Regions from separate parts of the Geodermatophilus sp. URMC 61 genome, predicted to be linked through region 1. Evidence: predicted binding sites of a transcription regulator. Region 1 holds the regulator's gene; each other region holds the start of a gene.
What was found. Region 1 encodes LexA, which represses DNA repair genes until DNA is damaged. Its sites were predicted from a motif close to TCGAACANNTGTTCGA; they were not measured.
Positions count from the first base shown of each region.

Region 2: a site for LexA is predicted at 3,073-3,088, ahead of ACU610_RS04040 (DUF6504 family protein). Genes of this name have one in related genera too.
Region 3: a site for LexA is predicted at 2,227-2,242, ahead of ruvC (crossover junction endodeoxyribonuclease RuvC). Genes of this name have one in related genera too.
Region 4: a site for LexA is predicted at 3,158-3,173, ahead of ACU610_RS12190 (DUF222 domain-containing protein). Genes of this name have one in related genera too.

Region 1 is NZ_JBRFHZ010000002.1:2,917,214-2,922,286, forward strand. Features, by position in the region: gene nrdR (transcriptional regulator NrdR) at 7-555, opposite strand; gene ACU610_RS13540 (hypothetical protein) at 1,005-1,652, opposite strand; gene ACU610_RS13545 (LysM peptidoglycan-binding domain-containing protein) at 1,781-2,446, opposite strand; gene lexA (transcriptional repressor LexA) at 2,842-3,540, shown strand; gene ACU610_RS13555 (hypothetical protein) at 3,659-4,714, opposite strand; gene ACU610_RS13560 (phosphatase PAP2 family protein) at 4,686-5,073, opposite strand, start outside.
Region 2 is NZ_JBRFHZ010000002.1:850,631-855,703, forward strand. Features, by position in the region: gene ACU610_RS04020 (carotenoid biosynthesis protein) at 1-150, opposite strand, end outside; gene ACU610_RS04025 (phytoene desaturase family protein) at 147-1,853, opposite strand; gene ACU610_RS04030 (GNAT family N-acetyltransferase) at 1,850-2,437, opposite strand; gene ACU610_RS04035 (YbaK/EbsC family protein) at 2,434-2,946, opposite strand; gene ACU610_RS04040 (DUF6504 family protein) at 3,181-3,495, shown strand; gene ACU610_RS04045 (SAV_6107 family HEPN domain-containing protein) at 3,495-3,980, shown strand; gene ACU610_RS04050 (DNA polymerase III subunit alpha) at 3,977-5,073, shown strand, end outside.
Region 3 is NZ_JBRFHZ010000002.1:985,478-990,550, forward strand. Features, by position in the region: gene ACU610_RS04635 (heparan-alpha-glucosaminide N-acetyltransferase domain-containing protein) at 1-566, shown strand, start outside; gene pdxT (pyridoxal 5'-phosphate synthase glutaminase subunit PdxT) at 578-1,231, shown strand; gene ACU610_RS04645 (YebC/PmpR family DNA-binding transcriptional regulator) at 1,332-2,084, shown strand; gene ruvC (crossover junction endodeoxyribonuclease RuvC) at 2,264-2,830, shown strand; gene ruvA (Holliday junction branch migration protein RuvA) at 2,892-3,530, shown strand; gene ruvB (Holliday junction branch migration DNA helicase RuvB) at 3,527-4,651, shown strand; gene yajC (preprotein translocase subunit YajC) at 4,807-5,073, shown strand, end outside.
Region 4 is NZ_JBRFHZ010000002.1:2,635,053-2,640,125, reverse strand. Features, by position in the region: gene ACU610_RS12210 (aldolase/citrate lyase family protein) at 1-747, shown strand, start outside; gene ACU610_RS12205 (NAD-dependent epimerase/dehydratase family protein) at 744-1,598, shown strand; gene ACU610_RS12200 (glycosyltransferase) at 1,595-2,353, shown strand; gene ACU610_RS12195 (DUF6223 family protein) at 2,274-2,687, opposite strand; gene ACU610_RS12190 (DUF222 domain-containing protein) at 3,190-4,416, shown strand; gene ACU610_RS12185 (carboxymuconolactone decarboxylase family protein) at 4,720-5,073, opposite strand, start outside.

The DNA of each region.
Region 1 (5,073 bases):
TGGTCGTCATCGACCGGAGCTGCCGTCGGAGGCGGCCTGGCTCCGCCCCCCACCCCGCCGGCGGACCGGCGGGTCCTGCATGCCAGGCAGTGGCGGGGTGCCGGCGGCGACGTGCCGGGCCCGCAGCTCGGTGATCTCCTTCTCGAAGTCCTCGAGCGAGGTGAAGGCGCGGTAGACGCTGGCGAAGCGCAGGTACGCGACCTCGTCCAGTTCCCGGAGCGGCCGGAGGATGGCCAGCCCCACCTCGTGGCTGGGGACCTCCGCCGCGCCGGTGGCCCGGATGGCGTCCTCGACCTGCTGGGCGAGCTGCTGCAGCTGGTCCTCGTCGACCGGCCGCCCCTGGCAGGCCCGGCGGACGCCGGCCACCACCTTGCTGCGGTTGAACGGCTCGCTCACGCCGCTGCGCTTGACGACCGCGAGGACGGCCTCCTCCACCGTGGTGAAGCGCCGCCCGCACGCGGGGCACGACCGGCGGCGACGGGTGGTGGCGCCCTCGTCGGCCTCGCGCGAGTCGATGACGCGGCTGTCGGGGTTGTGGCAGAAGGGGCAGCGCACGGCCGATCCCCTCCCCTCGTGACGTGCCCCGGCGCAGGGTCCGCCCGGGCGCCGCGGGGGCCGCCGGAGCGGTCGGTGCGGTGGAGCCGGGAGACCGCCTGTGGAGCTCCCTGGGGACATCCGGTGGACGCCGTGGGGAGGACCTGAGGATCGGCCTGTGGACGGCCTTACAACGGTGCAACTACTAGATGTAGGGGAACCCTAGGTCCGGCCCCACTAGATCTGCAAGCCGAACACCAGGCGCGTCGTCCGTCGAGATGACTTCCTGACCACCCGCGCGCACCCGTCACACGCGCCCCGGGACACGCCGGGGAACGCGCTGCAGCGCTCGCGCGAGACGCCGGTCGGGTGTGGGGAACGACCGACCCGAGCCCCCTCGGAGGAACCGCGGGCCGGGCGTGCGGCGCCGGGCGCAGAGGTGCCGTGCGGGGTGCGGAGAGGCACCTGCCTCAGGCGCGGACGGCCTCGCCGGGCCGCACGAGACGGGGGCTGGACACACGGTCGCCGAGCCGCAGGGGGCGGGTCAGGCAGTCGGCCTCGGCCGCGCGTGGCATGAGCACCGTCGCGTCACCCGGCGCCGGGCCCGAAGCCTGCTCCGGCTGTTCCGGCTGCTCCGACGCGTCCGCCGCCCGGTGACGCCCGACCCGGTGCCGGCCGGCAGCCACACCCGCGGGGACGGCGGGTTGCTCGGCGGTCACGTCGCCACCGTGACGGCGGCGGCAGGCGGGCGGAGCCGACACAGGGAGGACGCCCGCCACCCGCTGCTCACGGGCGGCGGCCTCGCTCAGCGACAGCAGCGGGACGGCCGAGGCGCCCGGCAGCAGCTCCTCACCGAGGTTCACGAAGGGGTTGATCCCGCCGTCCGGTACCAGCACCTGCGCCGGGCGGGTCTCCGACAGGCGCACCCCGGCCAGGTCGGTCCAGGTGTCACGGTCGACGCCGGCGACGGCCACACGCACCCACACCTGGCACGCACCCTGACCGTCGTGCCGCCAGCCCAGCAGCGACCCCGGCCACCAGGCGCCTTCGACGAACACCTCGCAGCGCTGCGACTGCTGCGTGAAGACGGCGGCCCGGTTGCCTGAGATCGCTGACACGGAGCTGACGGTAAGTCGCCTTTCAGCGACAGAGCGTCAGCGACTCGGCTCGACGGATTGACGAACATCGCCGCCGGCTCTTGTCGCTCCTCGACCGCCCCCTCGAGTGACCGGTGACCGTGCGCCGCTCAGGGGAGCTCGAGGACCTGGCCGGGGACCAGGGCGGAACCCTCCAGGTCGTTGAGCTCCTCGATGGCGTCGACCACCGTGCGCACGTCCTGGTCGGCCCCGGCGAGCTCCCCGGCGATCGACCACACCGTGTCGCCGGGCTCCACCACCACACTCCGCTCCCCGGCCAACTGCAGCCCACCGCCGTCCGCGCCCCGCACGAGCGGGGCGACGACCGAGCCGAGTGCGACGGCACCACCGAGGGCCAGGACGAGCGCCAGTCGGCGCCCCCGGCGGGTCAGGCGCAGCCGCGGGCCGGCAGCGCGCCCGGGGACGGCGCGACCGCCGCGCACCGCGCCGGCCGGCACTGGGCGGAACACGGCGGGACGGGCACCCGAGGAGGTCGACTCCCGGCGGGCCGGAGCCCGGCCCGCACCCCGGGCCGGAGGAGCCGGGTCCGCGGGCCGCGGCTCCGGACCCGCGGGGCGGTCGGGCACCGGCCGCAGGTGACCGGCGACCCGAGGACCGGTGCCGGCCAGACTCGTCACAACAGGCGTCCGCGAGGAGCGCCCGGGCACAGCCCCCGGCCGGCCCGCGAGACCGCCGTCCAGCGCCCCGAGCAACGGCCGCCAGGGGACCTGGACCGCCGCGTCGAACTCCAGCACGGCCTGCCGCACGCTCGCCATGACCTCTCCTCTCCGTCGACCGGACACCGATCGAACGCACGTTCGATCGAACGTCTGTGCGGTGTCTACCGCATCCCGGTGACGTGGTCGACCCGACACCGCACACGCGCGCTTCGAACACACGTTTGAAGTAACGACGCCGAAGCGCTACGGTCCGGAGCAGCACCCGTCCGCCGTCGCCGCGAGGTCGCCGGCGGGGCCGGGGCCGACAGCGCTCCGAGCTGGCGGAGCCGGCCCGGACCGGCTCCCCGGGCGGGCGCAGGACGACAGGGCCGTGGCGACACGGCCGGCGAGGAGGAGACGTGGCGGGCACGAGCGGGACGTCGGGCAGCGGTGTCCGGGGCGGAGGCGGCTCGTCGCGGCGCGCGTCCGGGAGCCGGACCGCAGCACCGCAGGTGGCCGAGACGGCCTCGGTGCGCCCCTTCCCCGACCGGGGGGAGAGCGGCGACGGGCTCACCCAGCGACAGCGGCGGGTCCTCGAGGTGATCCGCGACTCGATCGAGCGGCGCGGCTACCCGCCCTCGGTGCGGGAGATCGGCGAGGCCGTGGGGCTGTCGTCGGCCTCGTCGGTGGCCCACCAGCTCAGCGTGCTGCAGAAGAAGGGCTGGCTGCGCCGCGACCCCAACCGCCCGCGGGCCCTCGACGTCCGCCTGCCCGGCGACACCCCCGGCGCGCCCGCGCCCACGGTCGTGGCCCCCGCCGCTGCCGAGGACACGCCCGCCCCCACCTACGTCCCGCTCGTCGGCCGGATCGCCGCCGGTGGGCCCGTGCTGGCGGAGCAGGCGGTCGAGGACGTCTTCCCACTCCCCCGCGAACTGGTCGGCGAGGGCACGCTCTTCATGCTCAAGGTCACCGGTGACTCGATGGTCGAGGCGGCCATCTGCGACGGTGACTGGGTCGTCGTGCGCCAGCAGCCGACCGCGGAGAACGGCGAGATCGTCGCTGCCATGATCGACGGCGAGGCGACGGTGAAGACCTACAAGCGGCGCGACGGGCACGTGTGGCTGCTGCCGCACAACCCCGCGTACGAGCCCATCCCCGGCGACGACGCCACCGTGCTCGGCCGCGTCGTCACGGTGCTCCGCCGGGTCTGACCCCGTCCCGCCGGCGCCGCGACCACCGCGCCGGCGGCCGGGCGTACCACCGTGCCCGTCGGGCGCCGACCGGCGGGCACGCGGGCGCGGGCGGAGCGCCCGAGCACGGAGCGAGGTCTCAGTCGCGCCGGCGCACGAGCTTGCCCCCGAGCCAGACGAGCACGCCGGCCACGACGGCGGCAGCGACCGCCGCCGCCACCGGAGGTGGTCCGCCGTCGCCGGACAGCAGGCCGGCGACCGTGCCCTCCGCGGGCGCCGCCTCCGACGAGCGCGCCGCCGGGGCCGGCAGCGGCACCACCGTGACGTCGCTGGGGAGTCCCTCCCCCGCGACGACGAGCGCCGAGGAGTCCCCGGTGAAGCTGATCGCCTCGCCCTGGGCCGCCTCGGGCAGGGCGACCCGGCGCGGCTCCCCCGCCAGCGCACCGGCCACGTCCGAGCCGGTCAGCTGCCAGACGTAGGCGTCGGTGTAGGTGCGCAGCGCGATCCAGCGCTCGTCGGGCGAGACGGCGCCGCCGGTGACCATGAGCTGACCGGCGCGGCCGACCGGGCCGCCCGGCGTCCCGGTCAGCACGAACTCCACCCCACCGACCTCGGTGAGGCCGACGGTGCCTTCCTCGACGAGCGCCGACACCGGGCGGAACACCTCGCTGGCGCCCAGCACCTCCTTGGTCACCAGGTACGGCGTCCCGTCGGGGGCCAGCAGCAACGCCTCGACGTCCCGCGGGCCCTCGGGGTACGCCAGCCGGTAGACCGAGCTGCTGCCGTCGGCGTGCAGGGCCAGCAGGGCGACCGTCGGCCGGGTGCTGGTGTTGTCGCCGGTGTCGGCGAGCCAGACGGTCCCGTCGACGGCCAGCGCCATGTCCTCGGGGTCATAGGGGTCCACCGCCGCGGAGTGCACGGTGACCACCGCACAGGTCCCGTCGAGCACGTAGACGTCGAGCGAGTCGCCGCCGTCGTTGTGCACCAGCATCCGGTCGCCCACCTCGACCAACCCCGAGACCTCGGGCAGCCGGGGGTCGGTGAGCTGGCAGCGCGTCGCGGGTGTGGCCGGGTCGGCCGGCGCGGCGGACGCGGGCAGGGCGGGGCCGAGGGCGAGCGTCAGCGCGAGACCGGTCCCGGCCGCCAGACGTCGCCTCCTGGCCCCGCTACGCGGACGACCGGCCAGCTCGGGCACTGACCCAGCGTGACACCAGGACCGTGTCGAGCAGGTGAACCACGCCCAACAGCAGGATGCCGACCGCCGCCCCGACCACGGCATCGGTGACCCAGTGGAAGTCCAGGGACACCATGGCCACGCCGGTGGCCACCGGGCCGACGACGCTGAGCACCCGGGCGGTCTGCTGCACCCACCCGGCGAGCCGGTACTGCACCACCTGCCACCGGGCCACCCCCCACATGAGCACGGCGTTGGCGACGTGCCCGGAGGGGTAGGAGGCGCCGTCCCGGTGGAAGAACGACCCGGGGTAGGCCGGCGCCGTCCGGCCGGTCCCGAACTTGAACGAGTAGACGACGACGGTGAGCAGACCCAGCGCC
Region 2 (5,073 bases), 2.1 Mb from region 1:
CAGCACGATCGTCCAGCTGACCGCGTCGCGGACCGCGCCGCCGTCGTCGGTCAGCGGATAGGCGATCGCGGTGAGCACCAGCAGCACCGCCGGCGCCCACGGGAGTGCGGCCGGCCGGTTGCCCGGCCGCACGGCGAGCAGACCGCTCACCGGCGCACCCGGGCCAGTCCGCGCCGGAGGGCCTCCCGTGCGCGGGCGGGCACGCTCCGGTCGCCGAGGACGACGCGGGCCGCCGTCCGCCCGGAGTTGCCCGACACCCCGCCGCCGGGGTGGGTGGAGGCACCGGCGAGGTAGAGGCCGGTCAGCCCGGGCACCCGGTAGCCCGACAGCGCCGGCGTCGGACGGAAGGCGAACATGCTGGCCAGCCCCATCTCCACGTGCATGACGTTGCCACGCAGCAGCGACAGTTCCCGTTCCAGCAGCAGCGGGGTCTGCACGTACGTCCGCCGCACCGAGGCGGCGAAGCCGGGGGCGAAGCGGTCCACGGCGGCGATCAGCCGGCCCGCCTCGGCCTCGGCGAGCGCGTCCCAGTCCCCGCCGTCGGCCAGCGCGTAGGGGTACCACTGGCCCCACACGGTGACCACGTGCTGCCCCGGCGGGGCGAGGGAGTCGTCGGTGGCCGAGAAGCACATCGTCAGCGGCACCGGCTCCCGCGGCAGCCGGCCGGCCAGCCAGTCGCCGTGGGCAGCGGCCAGTTGCGCGCGGTCGGTGCACAGCAGCTGCAGCCCGCCCAGCGCGGCCGCGGGGTCGACCCCCGGGTAGGACGGCGGGGCGTCGGTCAGTGCCCGCACCACCAGCCCGAAGCCGTTGCCCACCGGCGGGGCGGCGTCGGCCAGCGCCGGCGGGGCGTGCTCCCCGGCCAGGTCGCGGGTGGCCAGCACGTGGCAGGCCGCGACGACGACCGGGGCCGCGACCCGCCGTCCCGACGCCGTCTCGACGCCGGTCACCCGGCCGTCGTCGACCAGCAGCCGGGTCGCGGCGTCCCCCAGGGCGACGCGCCCGCCGTCGGCCTCCAGCCGGCGGCGCAGCGCCTGGGTCAGCCCGCCCGAGCCGCCCACCGGGTGGCCAGGGGGGACGTCGTGCAGCAGCGTCGCCCAGGCCACCATCGCCGCGGTGCCGGGCTCGGACATCGGCGGGCCGGACTGCGCGCCGAACCAGGCCAGGGCCGCCTTGAGCCGCTCGCTGGTGAACCAGCGGTCGAGCAGCGCGTCGCCGGAGCCGAGGAAGTCGACGGCGAGGTCGCCGCCGGGGGTCCGCGGCCGACCGTCGGCGGGGGCGCCCAGCGGCCAGAAGGAGCGGGCCAGCCCGCCCACCGTCGGCCGCCGGGCGAAGGAGCCGACGACGGCGCGGCTGCGCGGGGCCCACACCTCGACGAAGCGGCGGTAGGCACCCGCGTCCTCGGGCCCGCAGGCGTCGGCGATCGAGGCGCAGGTGGCGTCGAGGTCGACGGAGAACACCAGTGGCCGGCCGTCGGGGCCGGGGCCGCCCGGGGAGGGGGCGGGCGCGAAGCCCCACGGGTCGCAGTCGACGTAACGCAGGCCGTGCGCCGCGAGGTCGAGCTCCTCGACGATGCCGCTCTGCCGGACGATCACGTGCGCGCTGGAGCCGCGGTCGACCCGCACGCCCGGCCAGCGCTCCACGGTCGAGACCGCGCCGCCGAGCACCTCGTCGCGCTCGAGGACCTCCACCCGCAGCCCGGCGCGGGCCAGGTAGCAGGCGGCGACCAGCCCGTTGTGCCCGCCGCCGACGACGACGGCGTCGACGGCGGCGTCGCCGTCCGCGGCCTCCTCGCTGGCGCTCGTCGGCCGCGGCAGCCCTGCTGCACCCCTGCGTGGGCTCGCGAGCTCGCTCACGTGCGGTCGGGCCGCGGCGCCGGGGGCGGCAGCGGCAGGCGGGCGCCGAGGATGGCGAAGGGGCGCGAGTCGCCGGGGAAGCGGTGGTTGCGGGCCAGGTCGACGAAGCCGTCGGCGTGGTACAGCCGGAAGGCCTTGGTGTCGTTGTCCGGGGTCGACAGCAGCGCCGCCGGGTAGGGCAGGCCGGCCACCAGGGCGTGCAGCAGCTGGCGGCCCAGCCCGCGGCTCTGGTGGTCGGGGTGCACGTGCAGCTCGCAGACCTCGAAGGCGCCGGGCAGCCAGCGCTTCGCCGTCCGCCGGTCGAGCGCGGCGCGCACCTGGTCGTGCCACCACTGGCCGGGCGCGACCAGGTAGCCGTAGCCGAACCCGACGAGGACCTCCCCGTCGGGGGTCTCCACGAAGGCGCCGACCGCGCGGAACCCGGGGCGCTCGGTGTGCTGGATCGCGTAGCCGTACCGACCGGCGACCACCGAGGGGCTGTAGCCCATCGCCTCGCCGTAGATGGCCAGCGCCTCGTGCATGTGGTCGCGCAACCAGTCGGTGGGCAGCTCGGTGACCCGCGCCGCGGGGGTGGTGCCGGTCATGACGCGGTCGCCTCCGGCAGCTCGGTCGGGCCGTTCCCGACCTCGGCGGGGGTACCGCCGGTCAGCCGCAGCAGCTCCTCGTAGCTGGTGGGGAAGACCGCGTGCGGGTGCCCGGCCGCCGCCCACACCTGGTCGTAGCGGGCGAGCTCGACGTCGACGAGCGTGCCGATCGGCTCCGGGTGGCCGATCGGGGCGACGCCGCCGATGGGCTGGCCGGTGTGCCGGCGCACGAAGTCGGCCGACGCCGGGCGCACGTCGCGGACGCCGAGCAGCGCGGCCACCTTGGTGACGTCGACCCGGTGGGCGCCACTGGTGAGGACCAGCAGCGGCGCGCCGTCGGCGTCGAACAGCAGGCTGTTGGCGATGGCCCCGAGCGGGACGCCGAGCTCTCCGGCCGCCTCGGCGGCGGTGCGGGCGCTGCCGCTCAGCTCGAGCACCTGCCCGGTCGCGCCGGCCTCGGCCAGGAGGGCGGAGATGGCGGCCACCCGGGGGTGCTCGGGTCGGCTCATGCGTCGATCCTGCCATCGGCCAGGGCGGTCCGCTCCGGGCCCGGTCCCCCGTCCGGCCGGGCCCGGCGCACCCGGCCGCGCGTTCCGCTTGACGTCGTCGGTGCCGTCGGGTCTACTCGACGCAGTTCGAACACGCGTTCGAATTGCGTCGGCCTCCCGCCGCACCTGGGTCCTTCCCCACCCGGTGCGGCGGGCCGGGGCCGGTGGGGCGGCGGAGCGGGTGGGGAGTCTGTCATGAGCCGGGTGCTGAGCGGGGTCGGCGAGGAGGTGCGGGTCGAGCGCGGGCCGCTCGGGCCGGCGCAGTTCTGGCGCGGGCAGTCGCGCTACGTCGTGGGCGAGCTGCTCGACTCGTGGGTGGAGACCGCCCCGTGGTGGCAGCGCGGTGCCGCGGGAGCCGGTGGCGCCTCCGCCGAGCTGGTCGCCAGCCGCGAGGTGTGGCGGGTCGAGGCGGTCCGGGCCTGGCGGTCGCGGATGAGCTTCGCCGGCGTCTTCGACCTCAGCTGGGAGTCGGCGGACAACCGCTGGTCGCTCGTGCGGGTGCACGACTGATGGGAGCCGTCCGCGTCATGGCCGACCAGCTGCCGCTGCCCCCACCGCTGCCCTCGGCCGCACGCCAGCTGCTCGACCAGGCCTCCCGCGCACTGGCCGAGGCGGCCGCGAGCGCCGACGCCCGGCAGCGCTACGCCACCGCCCACCTGAGCGCGCTGCGCGCCGCGGCCGCGGTGCTGGCCGCCCGCACCCGGCCGGAGTCCGGGCGGCGCCGCCCGCGCAGCGCCTGGGTGCTGCTCGGCCAGGTGGCGCCCGAGCTGGGGGAGTGGGCCACCTTCTTCGCCGCCGGCGCGGCCAAGCGGGCCGCCGCCGAGGCCGGGTTGTCCCACGCCGTCACCGACCGCGAGGCCGACGACCTGGTCCGCGACGTGCGCGCCTTCCTCGCCGTCGTGGAGAACGCCCTGGGCAGCACGCCGCCGCCGGAGTCGCCCCGGCGCGCGCGTCCCCGGGTGGTCGGCGGGTCCGAGCACCGGCACGGGAGGTGAGACCCGACCCCTTCGTCCACCTCCACGTCGCCTCGGGCTACTCCATGCAGTACGGGGCCAACCACCCGGCCGACCTGGTCGAGCGGGCGGCCGAGCACGGCATGCGGGCCCTGGCGCTCACCGACCGCGACGGGCTCTACGGCGCGGTGAAGTTCGCGCTGGCCTGCCGGGCAGCCGACGTGCGGCCACTGTTCGGGGTGGACCTGGCAGTGACGTCCTCGGTGGACTCGACCGTCCCACCGGCCCTGGCCCCCGTGGTCGGTGGTGCGCACTCGGCGCAGCGTGCACGGGGCCGCCGGCCGGGCGCGCCGGACGACGCACCCGGCCGCACCGGCCGCCGCTCGCCGGCGCGCGGTGGGTCGAGCGTCGACCCGCGGCTGCCCCGCGTCACCTTCCTCGCGCGGGACGGTGCAGGCTGGCGGTCGTTGTGCCGGCTGACCAGCGCCACCCACCTGCGTGGCACCCGCGGAGAGCCGGTGAGCTCGCTGGCGCTCGCCGCCGAGCACGCGACCGGGCTGGTGGCCCTGCTGGGCCCGGACTCCCCGGTGGGCCGGGCGCTGGCCGCCGGACGGGCCGACGTGGCCTCCGCCCGGCTGGCCGCCTGGCGCGCGGTGTTCGGCCCCGGCTCGCTGGTGCTCGAGGTCGTGCACCACCGCGGCCGGGGCGACCGCTCCCGGGCGCAGGCGCTGCTGCGCTTCGCCGCCGCGGAGGGAGTCCCGGCGGTGCTGACCAACGCGGTCCGCTACGTCGAGGCGCTCGACGCGCCCACCGCCGACGTCCTGGACGCCGCGCGCCGGCTGGTCCCGCTCGACACCCGGCACGTCGACCGGCGCACCGCCGAGGGTTACCTCAAGTCGGGCAAGGAGATGGCCGAGGTCGCCGAGGACCTCGTCGGCCCCGACCGCGATGCGGCGCTCCGGCTGCTGGAGCGCACCGCCCGGCTGGCCGAGCAGTGCACGGTCGACGTCCGGGCCGACCTCGGCGTCGGCACCGTGCGCTACCCCGAGCTCGACGTGGTCACCACCCCGGCCGAGCAGGGGATGGGCCCCTCGGCGGTGCTGCGTGCCCGCTGCGAGGCCGGGCTGGGCCGGCG
Region 3 (5,073 bases), 1.9 Mb from region 1:
CCGGCAGCTACCCCGCGGCGGTGTGGCTGGCCTTCGTGCTGGTCGGCCTGGCGGTGGGGCGCCTGGACCTGCAGGCGGTGCGGGTGCGGACGGCGCTCGTCGCGGCCGGCGCGGCGGCCGCGGTCGTCGGTTACGGCGGCGGCTGGCTCAGCGCCCGGATGCTCGGTGCCGGCCCGTACGAGGGCATCGAGTCCGGCTTCGGCAGCAACCCCGGCACCTGGGACGCGGCCTGGTTCGCCGGCGCCGAACCGCACAGCGGGACGACGTTCGAGGTGGTCGGCTCCACCGGCGTGGCCCTCGCGGTCATCGGCGTCTGCCTGGTGGTGGCCGACCTGCTGCCGCGGGTGGTCTACCCGCTGGCCTCCGTGGGCGCGCTGGCGCTGACCGTGTACTCCGCGCAGATCGTCGCGATCCGGGCGCTGGACGCCGGTGACGACAGCTGGGGCCTGTGGGCCGCCTTCACCCTCACCGCACTGCTGCTCGCGTCGGTGTGGCGGTGGCGGCTGGGCCGCGGCCCACTGGAGCGGCTGCTGACCTGGAGCTCGCGGCGGGCGGCCGGGACGTAACCTGGACCCTCGTGTCCAGGGAGCCCGTCGTCGGTGTGCTGGCCTTGCAGGGCGACGTCCGCGAGCACCTCGCGATCCTCCCGGAGCTGGGTGCCGAGGCGGTGACCGTCCGCCGTCCCGAGGAGCTGGCCGCGGTCGACGGGCTGGTCATCCCGGGCGGGGAGTCGACGACGATGGCCAGGCTGGCCGCGCGGTTCGGGCTGCTCGAGCCGCTGCGCGCGGCGGTGGCCGGCGGGCTGCCGGTCTACGGCTCCTGCGCCGGGATGATCATGCTCGCCGACCGGCTGCTCGACGCCCCGCCCGACCAGGTCACCGTCGGGGGCCTCGACGTGACGGTGCGGCGCAACGCCTTCGGCCGGCAGGTGGACTCCTTCGAGTCGGAGGTGGCGCTGGAGGGCCTGCCCGGTGGACCGGTGCACGCGGTCTTCATCCGGGCGCCGTGGGTCGAGCAGGCCGGGGAGGGCGTGCAGGTCCTGGGCCGGGTCGTCGGAGGGCCGGCCGACGGTAGGATCGTCGCGGTCCGCCAGGAGAACCTGGTGGCCACCAGCTTCCACCCCGAACTGACCGGGGACCGCCGGGTGCACGCGCTGTTCGTCGACATCGTCCGACGCCACCTGGCCGAGAGGGCCGGCGTTGCCGGCGAGGAGAAGGGACAGCCGTCGTGAACGAGCTCGTGAGTCCACCAATGGGCACGGTCGGCCGGCCGCGGACGCGGCCGACGAGCCGGCTGCACCTCCCGCTCGCGGGGGACAGCGGGGAGGACTCGTGAGCGGCCACTCCAAGTGGGCGACGACGAAGCACAAGAAGGCCGCGATCGACGCTAAGCGCGGCAAGCTGTTCGCCAAGCTGATCAAGAACGTCGAGGTGGCCGCACGCGTCGGCGGCGGGGACCCGGCGGGCAACCCGACGCTCTACGACGCCATCCAGAAGGCCAAGAAGTCCTCGGTCCCCAACGACAACATCGACCGGGCGGTCAAGCGCGGCGCGGGCCTCGAGGCCGGCGCCGCCGACTACCAGACCATCATGTACGAGGGCTACGCCGCGGGCGGGGTGGCCGTGCTCGTCGAGTGCCTCACCGACAACCGCAACCGGGCCGCCTCCGAGGTCCGCACCGCGATGACCCGCAACGGCGGCTCCATGGCCGACCCGGGTTCGGTGTCCTACCTGTTCTCCCGCAAGGGCGTCGTCGTCGTCCCCAAGGCCGGCGGGGTCGACGAGGACACGGTGCTCATGGCCGTGCTCGAGGCCGGCGCCGAGGAGGTGCGCGACCAGGGCGACTCGTTCGAGGTCATCAGCGAGCCGACCGACCTGGTCGCCGTCCGCACCGCGCTGCAGGACGCCGGCCTGGACTACGACTCGGCCGAGGCCGGGTTCGTCCCCAGCGTCACCGTCGAGCTGGACGAGGAGGCCGCGGGCAAGGTCTTCCGGCTCATCGACGCCCTCGAGGACTGCGACGACGTGCAGAACGTCTACGCCAACTACGACGTCTCCGACGAGGTGCTCGAGAAGGTCGGGTGAAGTCGAAGGACCCCGTCCTCCCCACTCCTCGCGAGCTCGGAGCGGGACCCGGGACGGGCCGACGGGTGCCTGAAGGGTGGCCGTTCCAGCACCTCACGTGGGCGTGTCGTGCCGTTCCGTCGTCCCGGGCGGCTACCGTGGGTCGAACACCAGTTCGGCTGACGTCAGGAGGCGCCTCCATGCGGGTGCTCGGCATCGACCCGGGCCTCACCCGGTGCGGGTGGGGGGTGGTCGACGGGCGTCCCGGCGCGCGGCCGACCGCCGTCGGCGTGGGGGTCGTGCGCACCGCCGCGGAGCTCGACCTGGAGCTGCGGCTGCTGGAGCTGCACACCGCCGTCACCGCGCTGCTGCGGGAGCACCGGCCGGACGTCGTGGCGATCGAGCGGGTCTTCACCCAGAACAACAAGGGCACCGCCACGGGGACGGCGCAGGCCGCGGGCGTGGCCGCGCTGGCGGCGGCGCAGGCCGACCGGCGGGTCGCCTGGCACACGCCCAGCGAGGTCAAGGCCGCCATCTCCGGCAGCGGCCGCGCGGACAAGGAGCAGGTCACCCTGATGGTCACCCGGGTGCTGGGGCTGGCGTCCCCGCCCAAGCCGGCCGACGCCGCCGACGCGCTGGCGCTGGCCGTCTGCCACGCCTGGCGCGGCCCGGCGCAGCAGCGGCTGGAGGTGGCCGCGCTGGCCGGCGGCATCGGCGCGCCGGTCGTGCAGCGGACGCTGCCGCGCTGGCAGGGGGTGTCGAGGTGAGCGCACAGCTGACCGGCGTGCCCCTCCGTGGCTGCGTGTCCGTCCCGACGGGAGTGCGACGGTGATCGCGAGTGTGAGCGGCCGGGTCGCCGCGGTCTCGCCGGACGGCGCGGTCGTCGAGGTGGGCGGCATCGGCCTGGCCGTGCAGTGCACGCCGGGCACCATCGCGCGACTGCAGGTGGGGGAGAGCGCCCGGCTGGCGACCAGCCTGGTGGTCCGGGAGGACTCGCTCACCCTCTACGGCTTCGCCGACGACGACGAGCGCCAGCTGTTCGAGCTGCTGCAGACGGCCAACGGCGTGGGCCCGCGGCTGGCCCAGGCCGTCCTGGCCATCCACCCGCCGCGCGAGGTGCGCCGCGCGGTGTCGATGGCCGACGTCAAGGCGCTCACCCAGGTGCCGGGCATCGGCAAGAAGGGCGCCGAGCGGCTCATCCTCGAGCTGCGCGACCGGCTGGGGACGACCTCGGTCGACACCCCGCTGGACGGCGCCGCGCCCACGGGCCTGCCCGCCGTCACCGCGGTCGCCCCGTGGCGGGACCAGCTGGCCTCGGCCCTGATCGGGCTGGGCTGGACCGGCAAGGAGGCCGACGCGGCGATCGTCCAGCTCGCCCCGTTGGCCGACGAGCAGGTCACCGCGACCGGCTCGGTGGAGGTCGCCGTCCTCCTGCGCCAGGCGCTGCGGCTGCTGGGCCGGGCATGAGCAGCCCCTTCGACCGCGGGCTGTCCGCGGAGCCGGCGGAGGGCCTGTCCCGCGACTTCTCGGTGGCGGCGGGGGCCGGCGACGAGGAGCGGGTCGTCGAGTCCGCGCTGCGCCCGCACTCGCTGGCCGACTTCATCGGTCAGCCCAAGGTGGCCCGCCAGCTGGAGCTGGTCCTCGAGGGTGCCAAGCGACGCGGCCGCCCGCCGGACCACGTGCTGCTGTCCGGCCCGCCCGGGCTGGGCAAGACCAGCCTCGCGCTGATCATCGGCTCCGAGCTGGGGACGTCGGTGAAGATCACCAGCGGCCCGGCGATCGAGCGCTCCGGCGACCTGGCCGCGATGCTGTCCAACCTGGCGCCGGGCGACGTGCTCTTCATCGACGAGATCCACCGGATCGCCCGTCCGGCCGAGGAGCTGCTCTACATGGCGATGGAGGACTTCCGGGTCGACGTCGTCGTCGGCAAGGGGCCGGGGGCGACCGCCATCCCGCTGGAGATCAACCCGTTCACGCTGGTCGGCGCGACCACCCGCGCCGGCCTGCTCACCGGGCCGCTGCGTGACCGCTTCGGCTTCGTCGGCCAGATGGAGTTCTACGAGCCGGCCGAGCTCGAGCGGGTGCTGGCCCGCAGCGCCGAGCTGCTGGGTGTCGAGCTCACCGCGGACGGCTCGGCCGAGATCGCCGGCCGCTCCCGGGGCACTCCCCGCATCGCCAACCGGCTGCTGCGCCGGGTCCGCGACTACGCCGAGGTGCGCGCCGACGGCCGGGTCACCCGCGCGGTCGCCCAGGCGGCGCTGGCCCTCTACGACGTCGACCACCTGGGCCTCGACCGGCTCGACCGCGCCGTCCTGGAGGCGCTGGTCATGCGCTTCGGCGGCGGCCCGGTGGGCGTCGCCACGCTCGCGGTGGCCGTGGGGGAGGAACCGCACACCGTGGAGGAGGTGTGTGAGCCGTTCCTCGTCCGCGCCGGCCTGCTGGCCCGTACGCCCCGCGGCCGGGTGGCCACCGAGGCGGCCTGGCAGCACCTCGGCCAGCCGCTGCCGCGCGGCGGCGTCCCCCTCGGTCGGGTCACAGCCGACCCACAGGCACCGGGTTCGTCGTCAGACACCCTGTTCGACGCCTAGACTGCGGAGCGCTGGCGCGCAACTCGTCCGGCGTCGCCGCGCGAGTCCCGCACGGTCGCCCGGATGCGCCGCGCCGCAGCCGACGCACCCGAGCGGTCCCGTCCCGGGCCGCACCCACCGCGGGCGGTACGCCGCGGTAGAGAGGCACATCTGTCGTGGAGTTGTTCCCGCTCGTCATCCTCGTGCTGGCCTTCGTGCTGCTCATCGTGGTGCCGGCGCGGCAGCGCAAGAAGATCCAGGAGCAGCAGCGGGTGCTGCAGGAGTCGCTGACCCCGGGCACGCCGGTCATGACGACGGCCGGTCTGCACGGCACAGTCGTCGCCCTCGGTGAGGGCACCGTCGACCTGGAGATCGCCCCGGGCGTGGTCGTGACCTTCGCCCGGCAGGCGGTCCTCGAGGTCCGCAAGCCCGCGGTGGCCGGC
Region 4 (5,073 bases), 280 kb from region 1:
GCCGACGTGGTCGCCGCGGGGGCGGCCGGGATCGTCGTGGACTGGGAGCGGCGCGGGAAACACCGCCGCCAGCAGGGCGAGGGCACGCAGATCAACAGCGACACCCCCGCCGATCTCAGCCGGATGCGGGTGGCCACCGACGGCCGGCTGCTCTGCCGCGTCAACGGCTTCGGCCCGTGGACGCCGGCCGAGGTGGACGACGCCATCGCGCGCGGCGCCGACGAGCTGCTGCTGCCGATGGTGCGTACGGCCGAGGAGGTCGACCGGACCCTCGACCTGGTCGCCGGCCGCTGCGGGCTCGGCATCCTGGTCGAGACGCAGGACGGCGTCGCGCGCGCGGCCGAGCTGGCCCGCCGTCCGCTGTCGCGGGTCTACGTCGGCCTCAACGACCTGCGCATCGACCGCGGCGCACACGGGCTGTTCACGCCGCTGGTCGACGGCACGGTGGACGCCGTCCGCGCCGAGGTGCCCGGGCCGTTCGGCGTCGGCGGGCTGACGCTGCCCGAGGGCGGCGCGCCGGTGCCGGCCTGGCTGCTCGCCGCCGAGCTGGTCCGGCTGGGTGCGGACTTCACCTTCCTGCGGCGCTCGTTCACCGCCGACATGGCCGGGCGCGACCCCTTCGTCGAGGTGCCGCGACTGCTCGCCGTCCTCACCGGGCTGGCGACCGCCACCGCGGACGAGGTGACCGAGCGCCGGGCCGCCTTCGTCGCCGCCGTGACCGGGGTGCCCGCGGTCCAGCCGGCGTGAGGGCCCTCGTCACCGGCGCCGGCGGCTTCGTCGGCCGGCACCTGGTCGCGCGGCTGCGCGGCGACGGGTGGGACGTCGTCCCGCTGACGCGCGCGGCGGTGGACCTCGCGGACGCGGCTGCGGGTGCGGCCGCGGTGCGGGCGGCCGACCCGGACGTCGTCTTCTCGCTGGCGGCCGGGCGCCGGAAGGCGACGCCGGCGGAGCGGGCCGACACCATCGCGGTCAACACCAGTCCGTGGCTGGTCGACGCGCTGCCCGACCGGTGCCGGGTGGTGGTGCGGTTGGGGTCCTCGACCGAGTACGCCGCCGCGTCGGTGCCGCTGGCCGAGGACGCGCCGCTGCACCCGCGGGGGTTCTTCGGCGCGACCAAGGCGGCCGGCTCGCTGCTGCTGCAGGCCGCCGCGGCCGAGCGCGGGGTGCGGTCGGCCGTGCTGCGCGCGTTCCAGGTGTACGGGCCCGGCGACCACCCGACCCGACTGGTACCGGTCGTGCTGGACGCCGCGCGCACGGGCGGGGTGGTCCCGCTGCCGGCACGGGTGAGCCGACGGGACTGGGTGTGGGTCGGCGACGTCGTGGACGCGTGCCTGCGGGCCGCCCTCGCCGACGACCTGCCACCCGGGCAGGTGCTCAACATCGGCACCGGCCGGCAGACCTCCACCGAGGAGCTGGTGTCCGTCGCGTCGCGGGTGACCGGGCGGCCGATCGCCGTCGCGGCCGGCGCGCACCCGGGCCGCGACTGGGACACCGACTGCTGGGTCAGCGACCCGTCGCTGGCGGCGTCCCTGCTGAGCTGGCGGGCCTCCGTCGACCTGGCCGAGGGGCTGGCCCGCACCTGGGCCGCGCTGTCGTGACCCGCGTCGCCGTCGTCGTCCCGGTGTACCGGAACGCGGCGACGCTGCCGGCTCTGGCCGCGCGGCTGGGTGCGGCGCTGGACGGTCGGGACTGGCGGCTGCGGCTGGTGGTCGACGCATGCCCGTCCGGTAGTGCGGAGGTGGCCCTCCGGCTCGCGGCGGACCATCCACGGGTCGCCGTCACCGGGCTGACCGTCAACGTCGGGCAGCACGCCGCGCTGCGGCAGGGCCTGGCCGACGAGCCGGACGCCGACGTCTGGGTGTGCATGGACGCCGACCTGCAGGACCCGCCGGAGGCCGTGCCGCTGCTGCTCGACCGGCTGGCAGTCGGCGACGTCGAGGCGGTCTTCGCCGGCCGGCGCGGCGCGTACGAGTCGTGGGCACGGCGGGTGACCGGCGGGCTGCACCGCCGGGTGGCCGCGCGGCTGACCGGCCTGCCGCCGGACGCCGGCGCCTTCCTCGCGCTGGGGCCGCGGGTGCGTGCGGCCGTGCTGGCTGCGGACGCCCCGAGCGTGGTGCTGGCCGTGGGGCTGGCCCGGCGGCCGGTGACCAGCGTGCCGGTCGTGCGGGACCCGCGGCCGGAGGGACGGTCGGCGTGGACGGCGCGGGCGCGGCTGCGGCAGTCGGTGCGCTCCCTGTGGTGGGCGCTGCGTCGGCGGTGGTCCGGCCGGGCCGTCAGACCCGACGCGGAGGAGGCGCGGGAGTCCCCGGCCGTGCGTCGCGTCGGGACCGGGCCAGGGCCAGCCCAGCGGTGACCACGCCGATCAGCCCCAGCACCACGGCCACGACGGCCCCGGCCAGCCCGTTGCCGGTGCCCAGGCCACCGGCGGAGTCGGCCGCGTGCAGGCCGCCGACGACGACGCTGCCCAGTCCCGCCACCAGGGCCACGGTGGCCCTGGCCCTCCCGTTCCCGGTGCCGGTGCCGGTGCGACCGGAGCGGGCCAGGGCCAGCCCACCGGTGACGACGCTGATCAGCCCCACCACGGCGGCCACGGTGGGCACGAGTCGTCCGGTGCCGATGTCGTAACCACCGGCGGCGACGGAGACGGATGCGGCCGTTGGTACGGCAAGTACATGCAGGACGGACATCGAGGTCCCTCTCGGTCGGGTGACGGTCACCGGCGGAGCGGCTCACGAGTCGTCATCGGGGAATGACCCGGAACTCCGCAGGCCCCGTCGTCGGACGGACGTTGACGATCGTCGCGGCGGGAGACCGGGGTGTCGTCCGTCTGCAGGCGACAGCGGACACACGGTTCGACGTAGCCGGCTCCCGCCGGACCGCGCTGATCGACGTAGGGGCCGAATGACGAGATCGGCGCCGCGTTCCTCCTCGGTCCGGGCACCGCCCGCAGCCGCGTCAGCCGTGCCATGGCGGAGCTCGGTGCCCGGGACGAGGTGCAACTCGGCGTCGGAAACGAGGTGCAACTGGTCGTCATCGCCCGCGAGACAGGACTCGATTCCCCGTAGCGACGGTGCGGTGTCAAGCGCGCCCGTCAACGTGTGGAAAAGCGACTGACCTGGGGATTCGTATTGGCTGGCGTGTCGCGTTGGGCTAGACTTCGAACACCTGATCGAACCGGCGGGAGGTGTCGTGGACGAGCTGATCGCCGGTCTCGACGCGCTGGCCGCCGAGGACCTCGCTCCGTTGTTCGGTCCGGCGCTGCTGGAGCGGCTGCGCCCGCTGCTGGCCGCGCAGAACGGGCTGGCCGCCGAGATCGCCCGCACCGTGCGGGAGGCCGAGGTGTCCGGGGCCGCGGAGGTCGACGGGCTCACGACCATGGCCTCCTGGCTGCGCGGGCACGCCCACCTGTCGGCCGCCGAGGCGGCGCGGGTGCTGCGCGCCGGGCGGGCGCCGGCGCACCTGCCGGCGATGGCCGCCGCGTTCGCCGCGGGTGCGGTGACCGGTGAGCAGGCCGGGCTGCTCGCCCGGGTCGCCGAGCCCGAGCACCTGGCCCGCGCCGCCGAGCAGGGCGTGGACCTGGCCGCGGTGGACGAGCTGCTGACCGGGGTGGCCGTCACGGCGCCGTGCGCCGACGTCGCCACGGCGGTGCAGCACTACCTGGACCGGCTCGACGCCGACGGCCCCGAGCCCGATCCCACCGAGGGCCGCCGGCTGGTGCTCACCCGGCGGCCCGACGGCGGGGTCACCGGCCGCTTCGACCTGGATGCGGTGGGCGGGGAGAGGCTGCAGGCGGCGCTGGAGTCCCTGGTGCAGGCCGGCCGGGCCGCCGCCGACGAGCGGACGCGGGGCCAGCAGCAGGCCGACGCGCTGGTGCAGCTGTGCGACAACGCCCTCGCGTCCGGCTCGCTGCCGATCCTGCGCGGGCACAAGCCCCAGGTCGTCGTTACCATCGGCATCGAGGACCTGGCCGGCCCCGCGGTCGGCCGGGGTGCCGCCGAGACCGGGTTCGGGGCGACCGTCTCCGCGGCGTGGGCCCGCGGGCTGGCCTGCGACGGGAACATCACCCGCATCGTGATGGGCCCCGACCGGGTGCCGCTGGAGCACGGCCGCACCGTGCGGCTGTTCCCACCCCACGTCCGCCGGGCCGCGGAGGTGCGCGACGGCGGCTGCGTGTTCGCCGGCTGCCCGGCGCCGACGCACTGGTGCGACGTGCACCACCTGCGGGCCTGGATCGACGGCGGGGCCACCGACCTGGACAACGCCGCCCTGCTGTGCGAGCGGCACCACACCAAGGTCCACCACGGCTTCCGCGTGGCGCGCCGACCCGATGGCCGATGGCGCACCTGGCGCCCCGATGGCACCGAGATCCTGATCGGCCCCCAGCGCACCGGACCACCCCTGGCCACCGCCGCCTGAACACAGCCGCCTGACCGCGGCTGCCCGGCTCGGGGCACCACGTGATCGTCGATGCCGGTGGGATGCCGCGTGCAGTGTCCCTGAGCGGGGCACCGCGCCGCGCAACGCGCACCGTGCGGGCCCATCGATCGGCCTCGGCAGGCAGTGCCGGGTGGTCGAGCGGTGCTCGCCCGGCTGCAGGCCTCTGAGGGGCTGTGCACCTGCTGCGGGCACCGCTCCGACCTGCGCCTCGGCCTGTCCCGGCCGGCCTGAGCCCTGATCTGCTGTCCGCTGCTCCCCGCCGTCCCGGGAGGAGCCGTGAAGTCAGGGGAGCAGGTCGGCCAGCCGCGGGGCCCAGTCCTCGGGCTCCACCCGCGCGGCATTGGCCGCAAAGCTGATCGCGTGATACCAGCCGGCGAGCAGGAACAGGTCGAGCAGCTGGGCATGGGTGAACTCGGCAACCAGCCGAGGCCAGAGCTGGTCGTCGATGGTGGCCGAGTCGTGCAGTGCATCCACCGCCTCCAGGAGGACCGCGTCGTGGGTGGTCCAGCAGGGGTCGGAGGGTGAGCCGTGGGCGATCGAGCGCACCTGCGCACGGGTGAGCCCGACCCGGTCGGCGTAGCAGGCGATGTGCACGCCCCACTCGTAGTCGCAGCCGCAGCGCGCGGTGGTCCGATC